Regions from separate parts of the Pseudoalteromonas sp. APC 3358 genome, predicted to be linked through region 2. Evidence: predicted binding sites of a transcription regulator. Region 2 holds the regulator's gene; the other holds the start of a gene.
The links. The regulator sigma-54, encoded in region 2, starts transcription at its own class of promoters, with help from an activator protein. The targets are predictions, from matches to a motif close to GTTGGCACGNNNNTNGNNT.

Region 1 (11,099 bases), on a different contig from region 2:
GAGTGAATGTAAATATTTGCTTTTAATGGGCTTTTTTAATTATAGACTACTTTTCACCTGCTAACATTTTAAAGTTGTTAACTTTTACGCCGCATTTTTTAATTCCTAAAATAAGCTTCACTTTTATTACTACAAAGCTTAATTACTTTTTTAGTTAAAATAATTAAATTTTTTTGAAATAAAAAATAACTTATACGGTCTAGGTTACTTCAACGTTTATTAATATTCATTTAAGGAAATTTTATGACAGGTTCAATGAGTTCTGATGTGCAAAACCGTTTGCAATGGTCACTTTTATCTTTGCGTTTAGGCGTATTTATTGTAATGGTTATGTGGACGTTCGATAAATTCGTAAACCCTGGTCATAGCGCACGTATTTTCGAACATTTTTACGGTATTAGTGGCTCATCTGACATAGTTGCTTATGTTATCGGTGCTCTACAACTTGTATTAGTATTGGCATTTTTAGCGGGTATTAAAAAGCGTATAACTTACGGTATCATTTTTGTAATGCATGGCTTATCAACGCTTTCTTCGTACAACCAGTATATAGATGGCTTTAATAACTTATTATTCTTTACTGCATGGCCAATGTGGGCTGCGTGTTTTGCACTTTACTTGTTACGCGACCAAGACGTGAAATTTACTGTAAAGTAATAAAAAAATAGCTATACCCTTAAGGTTGTAGCTAAAAATACATTGGGCTGAGTTATTTACTATTTCAGCCCAATGTATAGCCTTTGAGCACTTCTTTTAATAATCCACCCTCTTTGTCATCTTCTAAAAATAATCCTTTTTATATTATTTCATCTTAAATATTGCGTTAGATCAAAGTTAATATATTTGTAAGAACAATATCGACAGCTTTAGTTTATGTTAGCTATACGGTTAGTAGGTTTTAATTACCTCAAGTTATTCAACTCAATGTTGTATAGAAGGCTCGTATGGAAAAGGTCAAAATTTCGTCAGCGCATCAGTCATCAAATCGTTCAGTAAACAAGTCTTCACATAATCAAAATTGCGATGAATGGAGCAAGCTCGATTTAGCACAATTACAAGCAAAGCTAAAAACATCATCCGACGGGTTAAGCCAAACTGATGCCACACAAAGATTGGCACAATATGGACCTAACGAACTAGTTGAAGAAAAAACAAACCTACTACTCAAATTTTTATCTTACTTTTGGGGACCAATACCGTGGATGATCGAGGCTGCTATTATTTTATCTGCGCTTGCTAAGCACTGGGCTGATTTTTTTATTATTCTTGTATTATTGTTGTCCAACGTATTGGTTGGCTTTTGGGAAGAGCATCAAGCGGGTAATGCAATTGCCGCATTAAAAGCAAAATTAGCTAACAAAGCACGCGTTCGCCGCGATACTCAATGGCAAAATTTAAATGCCAGCGAGCTTGTACCAGGTGATGTTATTAGAATGCGGATGGGCGATATAGTGCCTGCAGATGCGCGTTTGCTCGATGGTGATTCAGTAGAAGTAGATCAATCATCACTTACGGGTGAGTCGTTACCGGTTGTAAAGTCGGCGGGTGAAACTGTTTATTCGGGCTCTATTATTCGCCAAGGTGAAATAGAGGCAATAGTATACGCAACCGGCGCTAATACCTTTTTTGGTAAAACAGCACAGTTAGTGCAAGGGGAGCGAACCGCAAGTCATTTTCAGCGTGCGGTGCTTAAAATTGGTAATTATTTAATAATGCTTGCTGCGGCTTTAGTGTTGCTTATAGTTATTGTTGCTTTGTTTCGCGATGATCCAATGATCACCACATTGCAGTTTGCACTGGTATTAACTGTTGCTGCAATACCAGTTGCAATGCCAACAGTGCTATCAGTTACTATGGCTGTAGGCGCTCGTTTATTGGCTAAAAAGCAAGTGGTTGTAACACGTTTAGCTGCAATTGAAGAGCTAGCGGGTGTTGATATTCTGTGTTCCGATAAAACCGGCACATTGACACAAAACCTATTAACGTTGGGTGACCCGTTTTATATCGAAAACTCAATAAATAAAGGCTCTGCTGAGCAAGTTATATTGTACGCGGCATTAGCATCTCGCTCAGAAAATAACGATCCGATTGACTTAGCAGTATTACAAAGTGTAAAAGCTGAGCAGCATCTAGATTCTTATCATATAGAACATTTTCAGCCATTTGATCCTGTGAGCAAACGCACCGAAGCGTCAATTAAAAATGCTAATGGCAAAACGTTTAAAGTGACCAAAGGTGCACCGCAGGTTATTTTAGCTTTGTCGGCTAATATTGAGGCAGTTAAAACTCAAGTTGAGGCATCAATAGATGAATTTGCAGCACGTGGGTTTCGCTCTTTAGCGGTTGCTAAAACAGACGAGCAAGGTAAATGGCAATTTATAGGCGTATTGCCACTTTTTGATCCACCGCGTGAAGAAGCAATACAAACCATTGCCGATGCAAAAGAAATGGGTATGAGTGTTAAAATGGTCACGGGCGACCAAGTGGCCATTGCGCGCGAAACTGCAAGTAAACTGGGTTTAGGGACAAACATTCTTGATGCTAGTGGATTTGGTGCAACTGAGCATCATCAAGCCACACAGTTAGATGATTCTATCGAGAGTGCTGACGGATTCGCACAAGTATTCCCTGAGCATAAATACCATATTATTGATGTGCTTCAGCATAGAGGGCACATTGTTGGCATGACAGGAGATGGCGTAAATGATGCGCCAGCACTTAAAAAAGCTGACTGTGGCATTGCTGTATCGGGTGCTACAGATGCAGCGCGTTCAGCAGCATCAATTGTGTTAATGACCGATGGCTTGTCGGTTATTATTGATGCAGTTAAAGAAAGCCGAAAAATATTTCAACGCATGAACAGTTACGCTATTTACAGGGTTGCTGAAACACTGCGCGTATTACTTTTTATGACAATGGCGATATTAATTTTTAACTTTTATCCGTTAACAGCAGTCATGATTGTGATGCTTGCTTTACTTAACGATGCCGCCATTTTGTCTATTGCATACGACAATGTGCATTATCAAAATAAGCCCGAAACATGGAATATGCGGCTCGTTTTAGGTATTGCATCTGTGCTGGGAATTGTAGGGCCAATTGCAGCCTTTGGTTTATTTTACTTGGGCGATAAAGTATTTGAACTCGACCGTCCTCATCTTCAAACATTAATGTACTTATTACTTTCTGTAGCAGGGCATCTGACTATATTTTTAGCGCGTACCCGAGGTCCATTTTGGTCTATTAAACCGTCTGCTATATTAATGGTCGCTGTATTTGGCACGCAAGTTATAGCAACACTTATTGCTGTTTATGGTGTGTTTATGACCCCACTAGGATGGGGATGGGCACTTGCAGTGTGGGCATATGCTTTGGTGTGGTTTTTTATTAACGATGGTTTAAAGCTAGTGGCGTATCGAATTTTCGATCCGACAGAAGCACCCTTACTAGAGAAGAGTTAGCATATAGGCTTAAAAAAATGGTTATAAGCCAAGCGGCTTATAACCAATAGTACACAAGGGAGTGTATATAAGGTGGTTCAATTATTTGTGAGTAAAGTTACTCACAAATAAAAAGTATTAGTGCATTGCATCATTATACTGCTTTGCCAAGCTTTGTTTTTGCCCTTCGGTTAATGCTTTACCCGCTAATTGAAATACTTCGTGTTCTTCTTCACTTAAATGATGATGTACTAAATGATGCAGTTTTTTAGCTGCAACTAACCATGCAGACGAGCTCATTTCGGTATCTTCAAGTTGTTCAATTAATTCATCAATTTCGTGATGTTCAGCTACGCTGTGGCGCGCTTTTTCATGAGTTAAGTCATCAAACATAAGTGGATTGTAAAAGTAACGTTCTTCAAATTTTGCGTGTTGTTCTAGTTCTGTTTTTAGCTCGTCCATTAGCGTGTGGCGCTGCTCTGTGTCGCCGTGCGTTTGAATAAGCGCATCTACCAATTCTCGTTGTTTGTCATGGTCATGACGTAGTGCTTCAAAAATATTCATAACTAATCCTTTTACAATTTATTTGCTTATATCATTACTAGCAAACTAAATGCCAAATATTAAGTTGATGTATTTTATTGCTTTTATTTTGATTTTTTATTTTTGGGCTGCTATCACTGTAAATTTTACAGTGAGATGAATGCAATAATTTCAGGATTTTACGTAGTTCAATTATAAAAGAGAGTATAAATTCCTACAGAACCTTACAAATATTTACTGGTTGTTTATTTTATTGTAGTGATAAAGTAGCAATATTATTTAGGTACAATCTATATGTATTACTCCCACATATAATACCAATCGGTATAAATGCAGGTAGCACGTTAACTTAATAGGATAGTTTAAGGATGAACATAAAAAGCCCCATCGCCGCATTATTGCTGTGCGCTTTACTGAGTGCATGTAGTACTGCCCCACGTTCTGACCCTAACTTATGCATTGAAGAGGCTGAAACGGTTGATCGAAATGGCGCTCAAACAAGCTCAGAAGTTTATAATCAATGCATTAGCGCACAAATTAAAAAGGATGAAAAAAATGACACTTTTTTTGATGCTATAGGTACGTTCTTTTTTGAATTTTTTGTAATGGTGGTAGAAAAGTAAATAGGCTAACTTGCAGCTGTAATTTAAAGTAAATAAGTTGCGTAAAAATAGGATTAGTTATGAAGCAATTATTGATAGCAATTCCACTTTTTTTATTACTAAGCGCTTGTGCGGCACAGCCTTACGCAGGCTCGGCAAAATGTATGGAACAAGCAGATATTGCATACGAAACCGATACACGTAAAAATGAGACATTAGATAATGAATGCAAAGCTGCAAAAGTAAATACGCCTAATAAAGAGCTTGAGAATCATGGCTTGGTTGATAGAAGCCTTTTGCAGCTAATCGTTAGCGTTTTAAATGGCGTATTTCAGTAATACAGCATTAATATGATTAAAGGTATGTATGAGGGAAGAACTAAGAGCAAAAATAATTACCGTATGCGATAAAAAAATAGCAGTTAAAGGTGAAAATGTAGGGCTTTCTTTTTATGCATTTTTTGCTAATAAAAACGACGACCCAGAGCTACTTATGGAAGCTGCTACTTGGTGGATACACACCCATAAATTAGATCATTTTGTAAAAGCACATAAAATTAAACAAATGGTTTTAGACGGACTTTAGTCAAGTAAATGAGCCAATACTTTTAGCTGTGCTTATTTAATCAACAACGACTTGGTTTCTTCCGTTTTCTTTTGCTTTATAAAGTAATTTATCTGCATGCTTAATAAGAACATCTAGTGTGCTTTTTAAAGAGCCACTTACAGAGGCCCCTGCACTAAAGGTGATTTTTGTATCACTAGGAAAGTCTTCTATATTACTGCAATGCTTGGCGAAGCTAATGGCGAGTCGGTTAAATATATCGCGAATTATTCGTTCATCAACCGTATTTAGTGCAAATAACCATTCTTCGCCGCCGTAACGACCAAACTGATGATCATTACATAGTGTTTCTTTTGCAGCTTTTGCAAAGGCAATAAGAACTAAATCTCCAACATCGTGACCAAAATGGTCGTTAACTTTTTTAAAGTAGTCTAAGTCAACAATTGCTATCGTCATTTTACCTTCACCAAGCTTTGCTTCTGCTGCGCACATTATTCCTCTGCGATTAGGGCAATTTGTTAGATAATCTGTTAATGAAATATCGTGATATTTTTGACGTAGTCGAGCTTGCCGATAAAATAAAAATAATGAAGCAATCACTAAAATAAATGCAATAGCAGCGCTAAGTCGCCAAATTATTTTTTGTTGATATTCTTCTTTAGCTTGTAGTTCACTAATGTCTTTTGCGTACTCTAGTTGCTGTATTTTTTCTTCTTTTTCTTTTACTTCAAACTGCACTTGTAGTGTTTTTATATTATTTTCACTAGTTGCTTCGTAGTGTTTTTTTGTATAAAGGAGCTTTTGTTCAATTGCTTCAAAAGCCTCGTCAGTGTAGTTAAGGCGTCGCTTTAGTTCATAGCGTTTACTTAAAAAATCGGCTTTATAAATACTGCGGCTGAATTTATCTAATTTTAAAAACACCTCATCGTTTGCTTCATTTGCTTGATCAAGTAAATCTAGTTTTATATATATGTCAGCTAACAAAATGAGCGATGCGAGTTGCATGTCATGTACACCTGCAGAACGAGCAAGCTCAATGTTTTCTTTAGTTAAAGTTAAAGCTTTATCGTAGTTTGCTTGTAAGTACTCAATACTGGCAATTGAGTACTGAGCAAAGGTTAAGCCTTTTTGCATATTAGCTTTTTTAAAATAGAGCAATGCTTTGTCTAGGTATATTAAGGCATCTTTAGGTTTTTCTATCTCAAGCAATATATTGCCTAAACTCCAATATGCTTTTGCAGTAAAAAGCCCATCTTGTGTTTGCTCATATGCCGCAACCGCTTTTTTTGCATAATATATGGCTTTGTCTTTTTCGTTTAGATAATTGTATGCATCGGCTATTTTTCTAAAAAAGTATCCTTGAGATGCTGAATCGTCATCTTTTAATGCTAATTCTAACCCCTCTAGTGCAACATTTAGGGTCTTTTTCAATGCATCTGTATCGGTGTAATAGTAAGCAAGTGCTCGTAAAATAATGATTTTTTCTTTAGTTGAATGCTGTTGCAAGCTCTCTTCTAATTTTGTGGCTAGCGTGTGTGCTGGAGTTGGGTTTGCCTCCCTCGCTAGAGACTTGAGTTGTGATTCGAGAAATAATAAATATACACTTTTTTGATTTGGTAACTCTTTGTTCTTTAAGTAATAGGATAAGTGTGTGTTTAACGCTTCGTATTTTTCTTGTCTAAAAAGTAACTCCGCATACAAAGCGGCTGCTTCTAGATGAAGGTTCTCCCAATTTTGCTCTTTGCTTATTTTAAACGCTTGAGTGAGTTTGTCTTCATTTTGAAGATAGTCTAATTCATTCAGTTTTATGTTGTTGATCAGGACTTGAGTTGTGCCAAAGTCTAGCGCATGTAAAGTCGCACTTAATGAGTCGCCGTTAGCTGAGGCAAGCTTACTTAAAAGTAAAAATAAAATGAGAACAATATACTTTGCCCATAAAGTATTACCTAAAATCTTTATTTGTGTATTGTTAGCCATGTTAATCCTTTGCTGACTTATTTTTATTATTGAAATACTTATTCACATTGCTTAATAAACTTGGGTTTGAACAGTTTTTTATACTTCTCATTGAAAAAACAAGACCACAAACGATATCAATTAAATTAATAAAAACCAACACATTGAATAATATAGTCGTTGTAGCTATGTGTTTTTATTAAAAATCTGCAGCTACTTCAAACTCTAATCGTTTATCCGTAATTGGGTGAGTAAATGCTAAGTATTCTGCGTGTAAATGTAATCTATCGGCTTTTTGTCCGTAATGTGTGTCGCCTATAATTGGCATGTTTAAACCTAAACTGTGTGCGCAATGCACTCTTAATTGATGAGTTCGCCCTGTTTTAGGGTATAACTGTAATCGGGTAATGTTGTTGTTACGCTCTAAAACCTGCCAGGTAGTAAGCGACGGCTTACCATGTTTGTAACACACCATTTGGCGCGGTTTATCATCAAAGTCGAGCATTAATGGTAAATCAATTACTCCGCTATCCTCAGCTACGTTACCATTAACTAACGCGACATAACGTTTATCTATGGTGCGTTCAATAAACTGCTTTTGCAGTGCTTTGTGCACGCGTTTATTAAGTGCGATCATCAATAACCCTGAGGTCGACATATCTAACCTGTGCACAATTAGCGGGCCTGAAGCCTCTGGAAACTGCGTTTTGATTCGCATATAAACTGAGTCATCAATATTAACGCCAGGCACAGATAAAAACTCAGCGGGCTTATTTACCACAAGTAAGTCGTCATCTTTGTAAACAATACTTAAATCTTTACCCTGAGCTGGGTTGATAAGTAGCGGGTTATCTTCAACGTTTAAGCCCTTTAGCATGTGCCCAAGTATTGGTTGGCATTTACTGTAACAAGAAGGGTAGTAGTTTTTATGCTGCCTAATTGCTGATTTAGGTGCTGCTCCCCACCAAAACTCTGCCATAGCAAGTGGTTTTAAACCATGCTTATAGGCGTATTGTAATAATTTAGGCGCTGCACAATCGCCAGCACCCGAAGGAGGAGTGTGCTCAGGTAATGCTGCAAAAATAGCATTTAAGTCTGTAGTTTCACCATTTGCATTTAAAAATTGGTACTGCGCAAATAACTTTTTTTGTAAGCTTTTAGAAAGCGTTTTACGGCGCTTTTTTAAATGAGCAATTTCATCAGAAATATTGATGTGTGTTTGCTGCAGTGACTCGATTATATTTTGCCAATAGGATTTAAGTGCCAGCAGTTGCTTTTTTTCTACGATGCTTTGCCCTGCAAGCTTATTTTTTAACTGCTCAAAATCACTTTCGCTAAGCTCTAATTCGCCTTCGATACGTTGTATTTTTCGTTGCTGACGACCGGCTTGCATCACTGCCTGTTGGGCTAATAGTGCTTGCTGGTAGCTTTGTGTTGCATCATCAAGTTTGCTATTAACTTCATGCAGTTGTTCGCTATTTTCTAATTGCTCAATTTGAGCATTAATATCGTTAATTATTTTACTTTGAGTCAAATAGCTATCGTCTTGCAGCTGCATGCTAGAAACAGGCGGCACAAAGCTAATATTACCTTTATCACCTTCAATTTGCCCCGAATAAGCACTTAAAAAGCCTAATTGTTGCTTAGCATTTTGCACCACTAAAACCCCAAACATTTTACCTGCATTTTCTGCATTTTCTGCTTTTAAATGCGTTAACGTTTCAAGTTGTTGCTGTAATTGTTTTGTGGCTGCTACAGCTAAAGGTTGCGGCTCATAATAAAAAGGGAAAGTAAACTTTTCAGGAAGCGCGAGAGAATCAATATTTTGAGAAAATAATGTAAAGCACAAAGCAGAATTTGACATAGAAGTAAGAGAAAAGCATTCAGTAAAATAATTGAGCGCATAATAACATATTCATAGTTAAGCCACTAAAAATCTCGCACCCGCATATTCATAAACACTTTAAAGCGGACATTCATGTTTTATGTATCAGTATGGGGGCGCAGCAAACCCAGGCGTTTGTTAGTAAAGTCTCAGTAGTAATATATCTATCATTATCAAAATACCTAAGCTTATCGATTCTCAATAATTGAGCGCATTTCGAAACGATGACTTACTTGATAGAGCAGAGGCGAAAAATCAATTTACAGAATAACTGAATATTTAGGAGTTCTATATTATGAGTCAAAATATCGCAAGTTTTATCACTAAAACCCTCGAACAAGCTGGCGTAAAACGTATTTGGGGAGTAACTGGCGATTCACTTAACGGCATTAGTGAAAGTCTGCGAAAAATGGGAACAATTGAATGGCTAGGAACGCGACATGAAGAAGTTGCCGCATTTGCAGCCGGTGGCGAAGCGCATTTATCAGGCGAGCTTGCGGTGTGTGCGGGTTCTTGCGGGCCAGGTAATCTTCATTTAATTAACGGCTTATTTGATTGTCAGCGTAATAATGTACCGGTATTAGCTATTGCCGCACACATTCCTTCATCTGAAATTGGCAGTAGTTATTTTCAAGAAACCCATCCGCAAGAATTATTTAAAGAATGCAGTGTATATTGTGAAATGGTTTCGAGCCCTGAGCAAATGCCGTACCTGCTAGAAACCGCAATGCGACAAGCAATACTAAACAAAGGCGTGAGTGTACTTGTGCTACCTGGCGACATTGCATTAAAAGATATGCCTAAAGCTATTAAGCCAAAATGGAACGTGCCAAAGCCAGCAACTTATACCCCCGCTTTATCTGATATTAAAGCAATGGCGACTCATCTTAATAAAAGTAAAAAAGTAACCTTACTGTGTGGTGCTGGTTGTAAGGATGCCCACGACGAAATTGTTGCGCTAGCCGAAAAATTACAAGCGCCAATTGTGCATGCCATGCGCGGTAAAGAATTTATTGAGTACGATAACCCTTACGATGTTGGTATGACTGGGTTTATTGGCTTTGCGTCGGGCTATCATGCAATGCAAGAAGCCGATACGTTACTTATGATTGGTACTAGTTTTCCTTATCGTGCTTTTTATCCTGAAAATACCACCATATTACAAATTGATAATCAGGCAGCGTCACTTGGGCGACACGTGCAAATTGACTGTGGCGTGCTAGGGGATACTAAAAACTCAGTGACCACACTGCTTGATTATATTAAAGGTGAACGGACAAGTTCGCACTTACAAAAATGTGTTAAAAACTACAAAGAGTCTCGACAAGATCTTGATGAACTTGCCAGTGGCAAAACCTCGCAAAACTTAATTCACCCGCAATACCTAACGCGTTTACTCAACGAGCAAGCGGCTGACGATGCTGTTTTTACTTGTGATGTAGGTACGCCAACAGTGTGGGCTGCGCGTTATTTATCAATGAATGGTAAGCGCCGCTTAATTGGATCGTTTAATCATGGCTCTATGGCAAATGCCATGTCGCAGGCAATGGGGGTTCAATCTGTAGATAGAGACCGCCAAGTCATTGCAATGTGTGGCGATGGTGGCTTTTCGATGTTAATGGGCGATTTAATCTCGCTTAAGCAGCTTAATTTACCAATAAAGATTGTTGTTTATAATAATCGCTCACTTAGTTTTGTGGCCATGGAAATGAAAGCCAGTGGGTTTTTATCAAGCGATACCGATTTAGAAAACCCAAGTTTTGCTAAAATTGCAGAGGCCTGTGGATTAAAAGGGATTCATGTGGACGACCCTGAAAAATTACCATCGGCAATGAACGAAATGATGAATCACCCAGGACCAGTTGTTTTAGAAGTAGATACCGCAAAACAAGAGCTTTCAATGCCGCCGCAAATCAAATTAGAGCAAGCAAAAGGCTTTAGCGTTTACATGATGAAGGCGTTGATAAACGGCAAAGGAAACGAAATTGTAGAGCTTGCCAAAACTAACTGGTCACGCTAGCTAAGTTACTTCCCTATTGAGTATTTTGGCTCAATAGGGAAGTGCCAAAGTAATAATCCTCACTGTCATTCTCGACCATTAATAAGTGA
Region 2 (11,099 bases):
CTTAGGTGGCCCAACGGCAAATATGTATAAACTGCGTTGTACTAGCAAAAAGGCAGAAAGTACCTGTAGACGTTTATCATGTGTGTATCCTGAAATTTGTAAGCATATGGATACAGATCATACGCCAACAATAGACTTATACAAAAAAGCACGTGAAGTTAAGGGTATCAAAAAGGTATTGATTGCTTCTGGAGTTCGTTACGACTTAGCTGTACGCGACCCGCGTTACGTTAAAGAATTAGTAACGCATCATGTAGGTGGCTACTTAAAAATAGCGCCAGAGCATACAGAGGATGGTCCATTATCAAAAATGATGAAACCAGGTATGGGGGCGTACGATCAATTTAAAGAATTATTTGATAAGTACTCTAAAGAAGCCGGTAAAAAGCAGTATTTAATTCCTTACTTTATATCTGCTCACCCAGGGACAAAAGATGAAGACATGGTAAACATGGCTTTATGGCTTAAATCAAACGACTTTAAGCTTGATCAGGTACAAAATTTTTACCCATCACCGATGGCTAATGCGACGACTATTTACCACACAGAAATGAACTCTTTACGTAATATAAAAAACAATACAGAAGTTGTTCCAGTACCTAAAGGTGCTCGCCAACGTAGATTACATAAAGCTATTTTACGCTACCATGATGCAGCAGGTTGGCCGATGATACGTGAAGCACTGCGTAAAATGGGTAAAGCTAATTTAATTGGTAAAGGGCCTAACTGTTTAGTGCCTGAAGAAGGGCGTGATGAAAAAGCAGGTAAAGGTGGCAGTAAAGGCGGACGTCCTGCACTAACGCGACATACCGGTTTTAGCCAATTTAAAAAGGCAAACACTAAACCAAAAGTAGGCGGTAATCGTCAAAGTACACGTTAGTGATTCAATCTAATAACAACTAGTAGATTAGTTTAATTACGCTAAGGTTTTTTAAAACCTTTTTAATACGTAAATTAAGTAAACCTTGCTCTTTATTATCTATATTATTGTAGGTGATAAAGAGCGAGCTTTTAGAAACCCCTCTTGAGATAGCACATATTTAGTGCCTATATACTTGCAGTTAGTTTTTTCTTAAAACGTTGATGATAACCACAAACGTAATTTAAGTGACCATAACGGCTGAATGCCTGTTAGCCCTTGCGTCATTTTATTATCTTTTAAGATTATATAAGATGGCGTGACTTGCCCTTGCCAATCGGCAAATATCTCACCGTGTTGATCGTTGACAGTGGTAAAACTGTAGCCATGATCATTTAGATACTCATGTAGTTTTTGATCCGAGCCTGATTTTATTGCGATGCTCACGACAGGGTAGTTATTCTCGTTTGCGAGTTCGTTTATGGCAGGGGAGGTAATGCTACAAATAGGGCACCAAGTTCCCCAAAAATAGACAAGTGTTGGTTTATCTTGGCTCATTGCTGACAAATCAATGTTTTGCCCTTTATAATCTATTAATTGTAATTGAGGATTTGCTGGCATAACAGGTTGTCGCCACCAATTTACAGCGTTATAAATTACGAAAAATATGAAACCATATATCAACACACTTTTTAATATTGATAGGCCTTTTTGTTTTGGCGTTTTTTTAGGTGTGTCTTTTTTATTTTTGATATCCGTTGTCATAGTTGCAGCTTTACCCTAAGTGTTTTTTACTTTAGTTATTTGCAAAGGTTTCTAATTTAAACCAGCAACCAAGTAGCAGTACCTAAAAAGGCGAATATACCCACAATATCTGTCACCGTGGTTAGCACCACACTCCCTGCAAGTGCTGGGTCTATATTCATTCTTTTAAGAATAATAGGGATACTCGCACCAGCAACACCTGCCACCACTAAGTTCATAAACATAGCGAAGGCGAGTACGCCACCAAGCATAAAATCCCATTGCCATAGGGCAATAACACCTGCTATTAACAACGACCACAAAACACCGTTTAACGCGCCAATAGCAAGCTCTTTCATCATTAAAAAGCGTTGGTTAGTTTGATTTATATGGCCTACCGCAATACCACGAATAACAAGCGTTAATGATTGGCTACCTGCAACACCGCCCATAGAAGGGACAATACCGTTAAGTACAGCTAAAATAGGTAAAACATCTAAAGTGCCTTCAAAAAAGCTAGCTACAAAAGCAGCTGCAAGTGCAGTTAGTAAGTTGACACCTAACCAAACTGAGCGTTTTTTAGAGCTTTTTAGTACTGGCGCAAAGGTATCTTCTTCATCATCAAGACCGGCTAAGCCCAATAAACTATGCTCAGCATCTTCTCGGATTACGTCAACGATGTCATCGATAGTGACACGGCCAAGGAGCTGATCGTTATCATCGACTACGGGGGCCGATATCCAATTATGACGTTCAAATAATTGCGCGACTTCACTTTCATCCATTGAGATTGGAATGGATTCACAATCTTCATCCATTAAATCGCGAACAATCTTTTCTGGCGGGTTAGTTAATAATGTACTCAGCGATAAAGCGCCTATAAAGCAGTTATGCTTATCAACAACGTACAAGTCATCGGTACCTTCTGGTAACTCGCCACGTAGCCTAATATACCTAAGTACAACATCAAGCGTAACATCAGGGCGAATGGTCACCGTATCGGTGTTCATTAGCGCGCCAGCAGAACGCTCTTGATACGAAAGTGCTTGTGTTGCACGCTCACGGTCTTGAATGTCCATCGCGCTAACAACGTCTTTATAAACGGTGTCTGGCAGACTACGTAATACTTCACCTAAGTCATCGTGGCCCATATCTTCTGTTGCGGCTGCAATGTGCTTAGGTTCCATTTGGGCAATAATGCCTAAACGAACATCTTCTGATAGTTCTTCAAGAACATCACCTTGCACATCAGGATCAACCAACTGCCAAAGGAGTCGGCGAATTTTATGTGGTGATGATTCTAATAATAATGCGGTATCACAAGGAGCTGTTTTTGCGAGCATGCGCCTAACTTGAACAAATTGACCACTATTGAGTGACTTAGTCACCTGTTTTAGTTGCTGTAGTGGGTAATCTTGTTCAAAAGCTTCAGGCATTGGCGTCCTTTATAAATTTTTATATTACTTTATGGGGAGAGGTGAGTTAACTGGCGTCACTAACCGTATTTATTTTATATATCTGTTTTAGTTGGGGCATTAGTAATGCGAGCATTATTTTTATAACTGTTTATTCTTGTTCATTAAAACGTTGTGCTATTAATTCTCCAACAGCATGTAAAGCTTGCTCAGAATCGGGGCCTTTACATACAACTTTTACTTCTTTGCCTTGGCTACTTTCAAGTAACATTAATGCAAGTACGCTATCGCCTGCAGCTTCTTTGTCATCTTGAAATAATGTAATTGTCGCATCAAACTGCACTGCCAATTGGGCAAGCACTGTGGCTGCTCTGGCGTGCAATCCTAATTTGTTTTTTATTAAAAAAGTGTCTTCACAATGCATAACTTACTCTACCTAAGCTGAACAGGTGATTATTCAGCTATATTATTTTTCTTGTTCGCGATGGCGAATTTTCACATTGGGATGTGTCATTGCAAAACTTTCACCGATAGTTTGCGCTAAATATACAGAGCGATGTTGTCCGCCTGTACACCCAATGGCAATGGTTAAATAACTGCGGTTATTTCGCTCTAAGTGCGGTAACCATGTTTGTACAAATGTTTGAATTTGCCATGTGAATTTTTGCACTATGCTGTGATTGGCCAAATAATCTTTAACGGGTTGATCTAACCCATTTAAAGGTTTTAATTCAGGTTCCCAATGTGGATTTGGTAAAAAGCGTGCATCAAATACGTAATCTGCTTCTTTTGGTATACCGTATTTAAAACCAAACGATTCAAACGTGACAATCAGTTGCTTATCTTTTTTACCTAAAATCTTTTCACGAATAGATTCAGCAAGTTGATGAACGCTTAAATCAGTCGTATCTATCATAAAGTCGGCGCGGGTGATTAATACATCAAGTAATTCTTTTTCTTTTTTGATGGCTAAATCAAGAGGCAACGAGTCAATTGATAGTGGGTGTAATCTACGAGTTTCAGAAAAACGTTTGATCAATGTTTGATCGTCGCTATCTAAATAAAATAACGTAGGGTTTGCAAAGCCTGGCAAGTATTCAAGAATATCGTTAAATTCATCTTGTTGTTTAGGGATGTTACGCACATCAATGCTAACAGCAATTTTATCGTAGCTATCAGACACACTGCGAACTAATGAAGGAAGCAAGTTAACTGGAATATTATCTACGCAATAATAACCTAAATCTTCTACAACGCGTAAAGCAACCGACTTTCCAGAACCAGAACGGCCGCTTATGATAATTAACTCCATTTAACACCCTTTATAAAACTATGATTGATTGACAATAACTTGGTAAAGCTCAGCATCTGATTTTGCACTGCGTAACTGTTTACAAAAATCTTTGTTGTTTAGTTTATCAGCAATGGTTGCTAGAGTCTTTAAGTGCTGCTGGTTATCGCCATCTGGTACGATGAGTGCAACGAAAATATCAACAGGGCGATTATCGATTGCATCAAAATTTATTGGAGTTTCGCTAACGAGTACTAAAGCCAAAGGCTCTTCTGCACCGCTCATTCTTCCATGAGGAATGGCAATGCCACGCCCTATACCTGTACTACCCAATTTTTCTCTGCTCATTAAAGCATTAAGAATATCTTGTTGCGGTAAATACGGAAGTTTGTCGTGAGCAAGTTCGCTAATGAACTCTAAAATTCTTTTTTTGCTATTAAAAAGGACCGCAGCTTTGCTGCAGTCCTGGCATATAAGTGAGCTTAATTTCATCATATTAGTGTCGAGCAAGCTTCTCTTTGTGTTTAATTACTTGTCGATCGAGCTTGTCGATCAACGAGTCAATGGCGGCATACATATCTTGATGTTCTGTAGAGGCAAATAGCTCAGCACCGCTTACGTGTATGGTGGCTTCTGCTTTTTGATTTAATTTTTCTACATCGAGAATGACATGAACATTATTAATATGATCAGAGTGTCTTTCTAGCTTCGCAAATTTGGTATTAATATAGTCTCTTAGTGAATCGGTTAATTCTACGTGACGACCAGTTAAGTTTAGTTGCATAAGCATTACCCTCTTTTTTTTGCGTCTTAAATCAAACTTTTACGCTGATTTGACGGTGGAATAGCCAGAGATTCGCGGTATTTTGCGATTGTACGTCTCGCTACTTTAATTCCTTGCTCAGCCAATATATCCGCTATTTTGCTATCACTCAATGGTTTTGCTGAGTTTTCTGCTGCGATTAATTTTCGGATAAGCGCACGGATTGCTGTAGATGAACATTCACCACCGTTTTCGGTGCTTACATGGCTTGAGAAAAAGTATTTAAGCTCAAATATACCACGGGGTGTGTGCATATACTTTTGGGTTGTTACGCGCGAAATTGTTGATTCGTGCATTTCTACCATTTCAGCAACATCATTTAAAACCATTGGTTTCATGGCTTCAGGACCGTGTTCAAAAAAGCCTTGTTGTTGCTTAACAATACAATTTGTTACTTTTAATAGCGTGTCGTTTCTACTTTCTAAGCTTTTAATAAACCATTTAGCTTCTTGTAAATGCGAGCGAATAAACTGGCTGTCACCACTGGATTTTACAGTGCGAGACATTGCAGCGTATTGGCTATTAACACGAATTTTAGGCATGCTATCTGGGTTTAACTCAACAACCCAGCGGCCTTTAATTTTTTTAACTGACACATCGGGAATAACATACTCAGATTCTTCTCTTACAATAGTATCTGCAGGTTTAGGGCTAAGAGTATGTATTAATGTCATTACTTCTTTAAGCTCTTCTTCTTTGAGCTTAGTTTTCTTCATTAATGTACGATAGTCACGAGCAGCTAATAAATCAATATGCTCGGTTAAAATCATTTTTGTTTCATTAATGTAAGGTGTTTCTTTATCAAACTGGTTAAGCTGAATACACAAACACTCTTGTAAACTACGTGCAGCAATACCAACAGGATCAAACAGTTGGATGCGTTTTAATACAGCTTCAATTTCATCAAGTTCGACTTCGTTATCATCTTCGTTTTCTTGATTAAAGCTTTCTAAAATCTCTTCGCAGCTTAGTGTTAAAATACCTGAATCATCGACGGCTTCTACAATAGCAATAGCAATAGCTTCGTCTGTAGGGCTAAATGGCGTTAGTTGTAACTGCCACATTAGATACTCATGGAGCGTTTCAGTAGAGGCGCCTTGGTATATTGATTCGTCTTCAGGCATCGGACCCGATGATGCTGCTGGAGCGGCACTCATGTACTCATCCCAACTAACATCCATAGCCATGTCGTCACTTAGCGTGTCTTTTGCAAGTGCTTCACCACTATCTTGTTCGTATTCGCTTGGAGCATCATCGGCAGATGCGCTAACAGTTATGTCATCTGTATCTGCTTTTTGCTCGTTTTTACCTGCAGCGTCTTCTGAATAGTCTGCTTCTTCAACCTCTAATAGCGGGTTGCTGTCGAGAGCTTCTTGTATTTCTTGCTGGAGATCCAATGTACTGAGTTGCAACAAACGAATAGCTTGTTGCAGCTGTGGAGTCATTGTAAGTTGCTGGCCCATGCGCAGCTGTAGTGATTGCCTCATGTATCTCTAACAATCCTTTTATGTTGTTATAATTAATACTAGCAGATGCTTAAAGACATGGCGTAAATGTTACAGCCTAAATTGCTCGCCTAAGTAAACATCGCGTACTGTTTTATCATTTAATACGTGTTCTGGAGTACCTGATGCAATCAGCTCCCCATGAGAAACAATGTAGGCTTTTTCACAAACATCAAGGGTTTCTCTTACGTTATGATCGGTAATTAATACACCAATCCCACGATTTTTAAGATGTTCTATTATTTTCTTTATATCTAATACCGAAATCGGGTCAACACCTGCAAATGGTTCATCCAGTAATATAAATTTAGGATCTGCTGCCAGCGCACGTGCTATTTCAACACGACGACGTTCGCCACCCGACAATGCCATACCTTGGCTATCACGAATGTGTTGTATGCTAAATTCATCTAATAATTTATCGAGAGTGTCTTCTCTAGCTTGTTTATTTAACTCTTTGCGCGTTTCTAAAATGGCCATTAAGTTTTGATAAACAGTCAGCTTTCTGAATATTGAAGACTCTTGCGGTAAGTAGCCAATGCCTAATCTAGCACGACTATGCATAGGTAAAAGAGTAATATCGTTATCGTCTATCGATATTTTACCTTTGTCGCTAGGTACAAGTCCTACTATCATATAAAACGTGGTGGTTTTACCTGCGCCGTTAGGGCCAAGTAAGCCAACAATACTGCCAGCTTTGACTTCAAGGCCGACGTTTTTTACAACTTCACGGCCTTTATAGCTCTTTGCTAATAGCTCTGCTTTTAATGTGCTCATGGTTGACCTTTGTCGCTTTTTTTACTTTTTTTAGTCTCGATTGGTACTAAAATTGTGTGAACGCGGTCAGTTGAGTTTTCATCTTTTTCGGCACTGATTAGCTGCTGCTCTATATCGTAGGTAATGCTTTTAGCATTTATTTTTTGTCCCGCTTGCGATACTTGTGCATTACCAACAAGCGTTAAAAAACGCTTAGATACATCATAACGCACTTCGTCAGCACTGGCGCTCATAGTCGTGCCATCTGATTGCTTTTCTTCAAAGTGCGCAGGGCTACCTGTAGCAATTAATAATTGTTTATTATCACCAAGTTCATCGCGTTTATGTACTTCTAAGCGGTCGGCTGTGATACGGCGGTTACCGTGAATAATTTCAACGTTTTTCTCAAAAATCCCGACATTAGCTTTTAATTGACCTTCTTGCTTATCGGCGCTTATTGAAATTTGATTTGCAGTCGGTTGCGTGTTTTGCTCTGCAGCACTACTATTAAACGCTAGTATAAGTGTAGGAATAATAAGTGATTTTAATATTTTATTGGTCATAATATATGGTTCGCGTATGGTTAATTAGTTTTATCACTTCGGTTTTTAAGTCGGCTTCTAGGCCTTTACCAGTGATTTTTAAATTGGGTCCAGTGATGATAACGGGTTGCTCCGAACGCATTGTTAATAGCTTTATATCTACCTGAATATTATCAGCATTGATTTTGTCTATCATGGCGTTATCGGTTAAGTTTTTGGCAACCACATTGCCTTCTAAAATTAATTGTTTGTCTTCGTATAATGTTGCTTCGTCTGCATTTATTTGCCACGTTTGCTTTTCGTTATATAAAGTAAAAATAGGTTTTTCAAAAAACGTAAAACCTAATTGTTGATATAGCTCCATTTTAGCCGCAGTGACTTTGTGGCTAATTTTACCTTGTTCGTCATAGGCTGTTTGTTTGAGTTCAATGGCTATGTAATCAGGCTTGGCAATAACTTCAGGCTCAGTCTGAGGTACAATATTTGTTTGTGTAAAATAAGGGTACCAAAGCCAAACCATACAGCTAATGAATAAAACGCTTAATATTATGCGCGCTGCATTCATGAACTAGTGCCTTGTGTAGTCAATGCTTTACCATTTTCAAGCATAAGTAAGTCGGTGAGCTCTCTTACTGCACCAAAGCCGCCAGGCATTTGCGTTACATAGTGTGATAAACGTTTAATAAGTGGATGGGCATCATTTACTGCAACAGCAAAGCCGACTAATTCCATAACGGGCATGTCAGGACCATCATCACCGATATAAGCAATTTGTTCATCGCTAAGGTTGAGTTTGTCTTTTAATTCTTGATAGGCAATGAGCTTATTTTCTTGGCCTTGATAAATATGCTGTACGGTTAAGCTGCTCATACGTTGTTGCACTATTTGTGAATGACGACCAGTAATTACAGCAACTTCAAAGCCACTGTTTATAAGCGCTTTAATGCCAAAACCATCTTTTGTATTAAATGCTTTTAGCTCTTCACCTTGATTACCAAGGTAAATACGGCCATCAGAAAATACACCATCAATATCGCATATAAGTAGTTTTACTTTTTTAGCGCGTGCTTTTGCATCATCGCTCAGCGGTTGATAGAGTTCTTCAAATTGCATTTATAATACTCCTGCTTTTAATAGGTCTTGCATGTTTAATGCGCCAATAGGTTGGTTTTTCTCATTGACGACGATTAAGCCATTTATACGTTTGTGTTCCATAATATTAAGCGCTTCAGCAGCCAAAATATCTTGCGTAGCCGTTGTGCATGACTTAGTCATAACAACATCTATTTGTGTTGTATGAATATCAATTCTTTGCTCTAAAATACGACGCAAATCACCATCGGTAAATAATCCCACGAGCTGCTGATTTTCATCAACAATGGCTGTCATGCCTAGCCCTTTAGCAGACATTTCAATAAGGGCATCTTTAACTGTTTGTGAAACGCTAATAATAGGTGTATTTGCGCCGCTGTGCATAACATCTTTTAAAGTAAGTAATAAGCGCTTGCCTAAACTACCACCTGGGTGAGATAGCGCGAAGTCATCAGCTGTAAAGCCGCGAGCTTCTAATAATGCAACCGCCATGGCATCGCCCATCGCAAGCGTTGCAGTGGTACTTGATGTAGGAGCTAGACCCAATGAACAGGCTTCTTTTTCTACTTTAATACACACATGTACATTAGCAAGGGTCGCCATGGTTGATTGCGTATTGCCAGTCATCGATATCATTTTGGCACCAAGTCGTTTTAAAACCGGAATGATATTTAAAACTTCGCTGGTCTCCCCTGAATTAGAAATAAGCATAACCACGTCATTTTTAGTGATCATCCCTAAATCACCATGACTTGCTTCACCAGGGTGAACAAAAAATGCTGGACTGCCAGTGCTTGCAAGGGTTGCCGCTATTTTATTGCCAATATGACCTGATTTACCCATACCAATGACAATAATACGGCCTTCGCAGTCGTACATTAATTGGCACGCGTTATGAAAGTTTTCATCTACATATTGTGCAATATCACTAAGTGCTTGGCGTTCAACATCTAAAACGCGAAGGCCTTGTTCAATAAAATTTAGCGTTGCCATCATTTACCCTACTTGACTAAAAATATACCCTTGGTAACCCAAAAACGCTATTAGCAATAAGCCGCCTTCTACTCTATTGATACGTTGGGTGCCTCTAAAGTTCAATGACATAATAATAAGAGCAAGTGTTGCGCCAATCATAATTAATACGTCTCGGCTTACTAATGATGGGTCAATGGCAGAAGGGTTAATAATACCGGCAAGTGGTAATACCGCTAGAATATTAAATATGTTTGAGCCAACAATATTACCTAGTGCTAAATCATCTTCATTTTTAAGTACACCTGCAACCGAAGCGGCAAGTTCAGGCAAACTAGTACCGATGGCAATAATTGTTAAGCCAATGACTAAGTCGCTTAAGCCGAAGTATTTAGCAATATCGACAGCCGAACCTATTAAAAAATGAGAGCTAACAGGTAGGAGTATCATGCCGACAACTAACCAAAATACCGCTTTTTTCGTAGGTACATCGTTTGGTACATCGTCGCAGGCTTCTGACACAAATGGATCATCTTGGTTTTTTGCACGCATAGATACAATAATTAACCCACCGATGAATACGATAAAGCCAACCAAAAGTGCAACACCTTCATTAAATGAAAAGTAGTTATCTGAGAACACATACCAAGTAGCTAAAGATACGAGCATCACTAATGGCATTTCACGTTTTAATGTACTTGATGAAACTGAAAGAGGGCGAAATAGAGCAGTGATACCTAACACAAGTAAAATGTTTGTAATATTAGAGCCAACAGCATTGCCAACCGCTGTGTCGGTTTTGTTAGCTAGAGCGGCAGAGGCTGAAACCATCATTTCAGGTGCTGAAGAGCCCATAGCTACCACGGTTAAACCAACAATAAGTGTAGGTACACCAAAGTTTTTAGCAAGAGCCGCAGCGCCATAAACAAACCTGTCTGCACTCCAAACAAGAGCTGCAAAACCAAGAATTAAAATAACAAACGAGGTAACCATTGTGTTAAGCCAGTTATACAAAATACGGATGGCGCGAATAGTAACAAAAGCCAAGATGAAAGTATAAATAAAAGAGTAAGGTCAACTACGTAACAATGCTGCTTTTA

Region 1: a site for sigma-54 is predicted at 4,043-4,061, ahead of QL995_RS15870 (hemerythrin domain-containing protein). Genes of this name have one in related genera too.

Annotation. Positions count from the first base shown of each region.
Region 1 is NZ_JASDCE010000010.1:173,374-184,472, forward strand. It holds gene QL995_RS15860 (hypothetical protein) at 244-657, shown strand; gene QL995_RS15865 (plasma-membrane proton-efflux P-type ATPase) at 945-3,461, shown strand; gene QL995_RS15870 (hemerythrin domain-containing protein) at 3,579-4,004, opposite strand; gene QL995_RS15875 (hypothetical protein) at 4,352-4,606, shown strand; gene QL995_RS15880 (hypothetical protein) at 4,666-4,923, shown strand; gene QL995_RS15885 (DUF6500 family protein) at 4,952-5,170, shown strand; gene QL995_RS15890 (GGDEF domain-containing protein) at 5,207-7,126, opposite strand; gene QL995_RS15895 (RluA family pseudouridine synthase) at 7,305-8,969, opposite strand; gene poxB (ubiquinone-dependent pyruvate dehydrogenase) at 9,286-11,010, shown strand.
Region 2 is NZ_JASDCE010000002.1:76,159-87,257, forward strand. It holds gene QL995_RS03000 (YgiQ family radical SAM protein) at 1-880, shown strand, start outside; gene QL995_RS03005 (protein disulfide oxidoreductase) at 1,073-1,624, opposite strand; gene mgtE (magnesium transporter) at 1,681-3,039, opposite strand; gene QL995_RS03015 (HPr family phosphocarrier protein) at 3,170-3,442, opposite strand; gene rapZ (RNase adapter RapZ) at 3,485-4,330, opposite strand; gene ptsN (PTS IIA-like nitrogen regulatory protein PtsN) at 4,349-4,801, opposite strand; gene hpf (ribosome hibernation promoting factor) at 4,806-5,093, opposite strand; gene QL995_RS03035 (RNA polymerase factor sigma-54) at 5,120-6,619, opposite strand; gene lptB (LPS export ABC transporter ATP-binding protein) at 6,689-7,414, opposite strand; gene lptA (lipopolysaccharide transport periplasmic protein LptA) at 7,411-7,956, opposite strand; gene lptC (LPS export ABC transporter periplasmic protein LptC) at 7,946-8,500, opposite strand; gene kdsC (3-deoxy-manno-octulosonate-8-phosphatase KdsC) at 8,497-9,048, opposite strand; gene QL995_RS03060 (KpsF/GutQ family sugar-phosphate isomerase) at 9,049-10,020, opposite strand; gene QL995_RS03065 (calcium/sodium antiporter) at 10,024-10,992, opposite strand.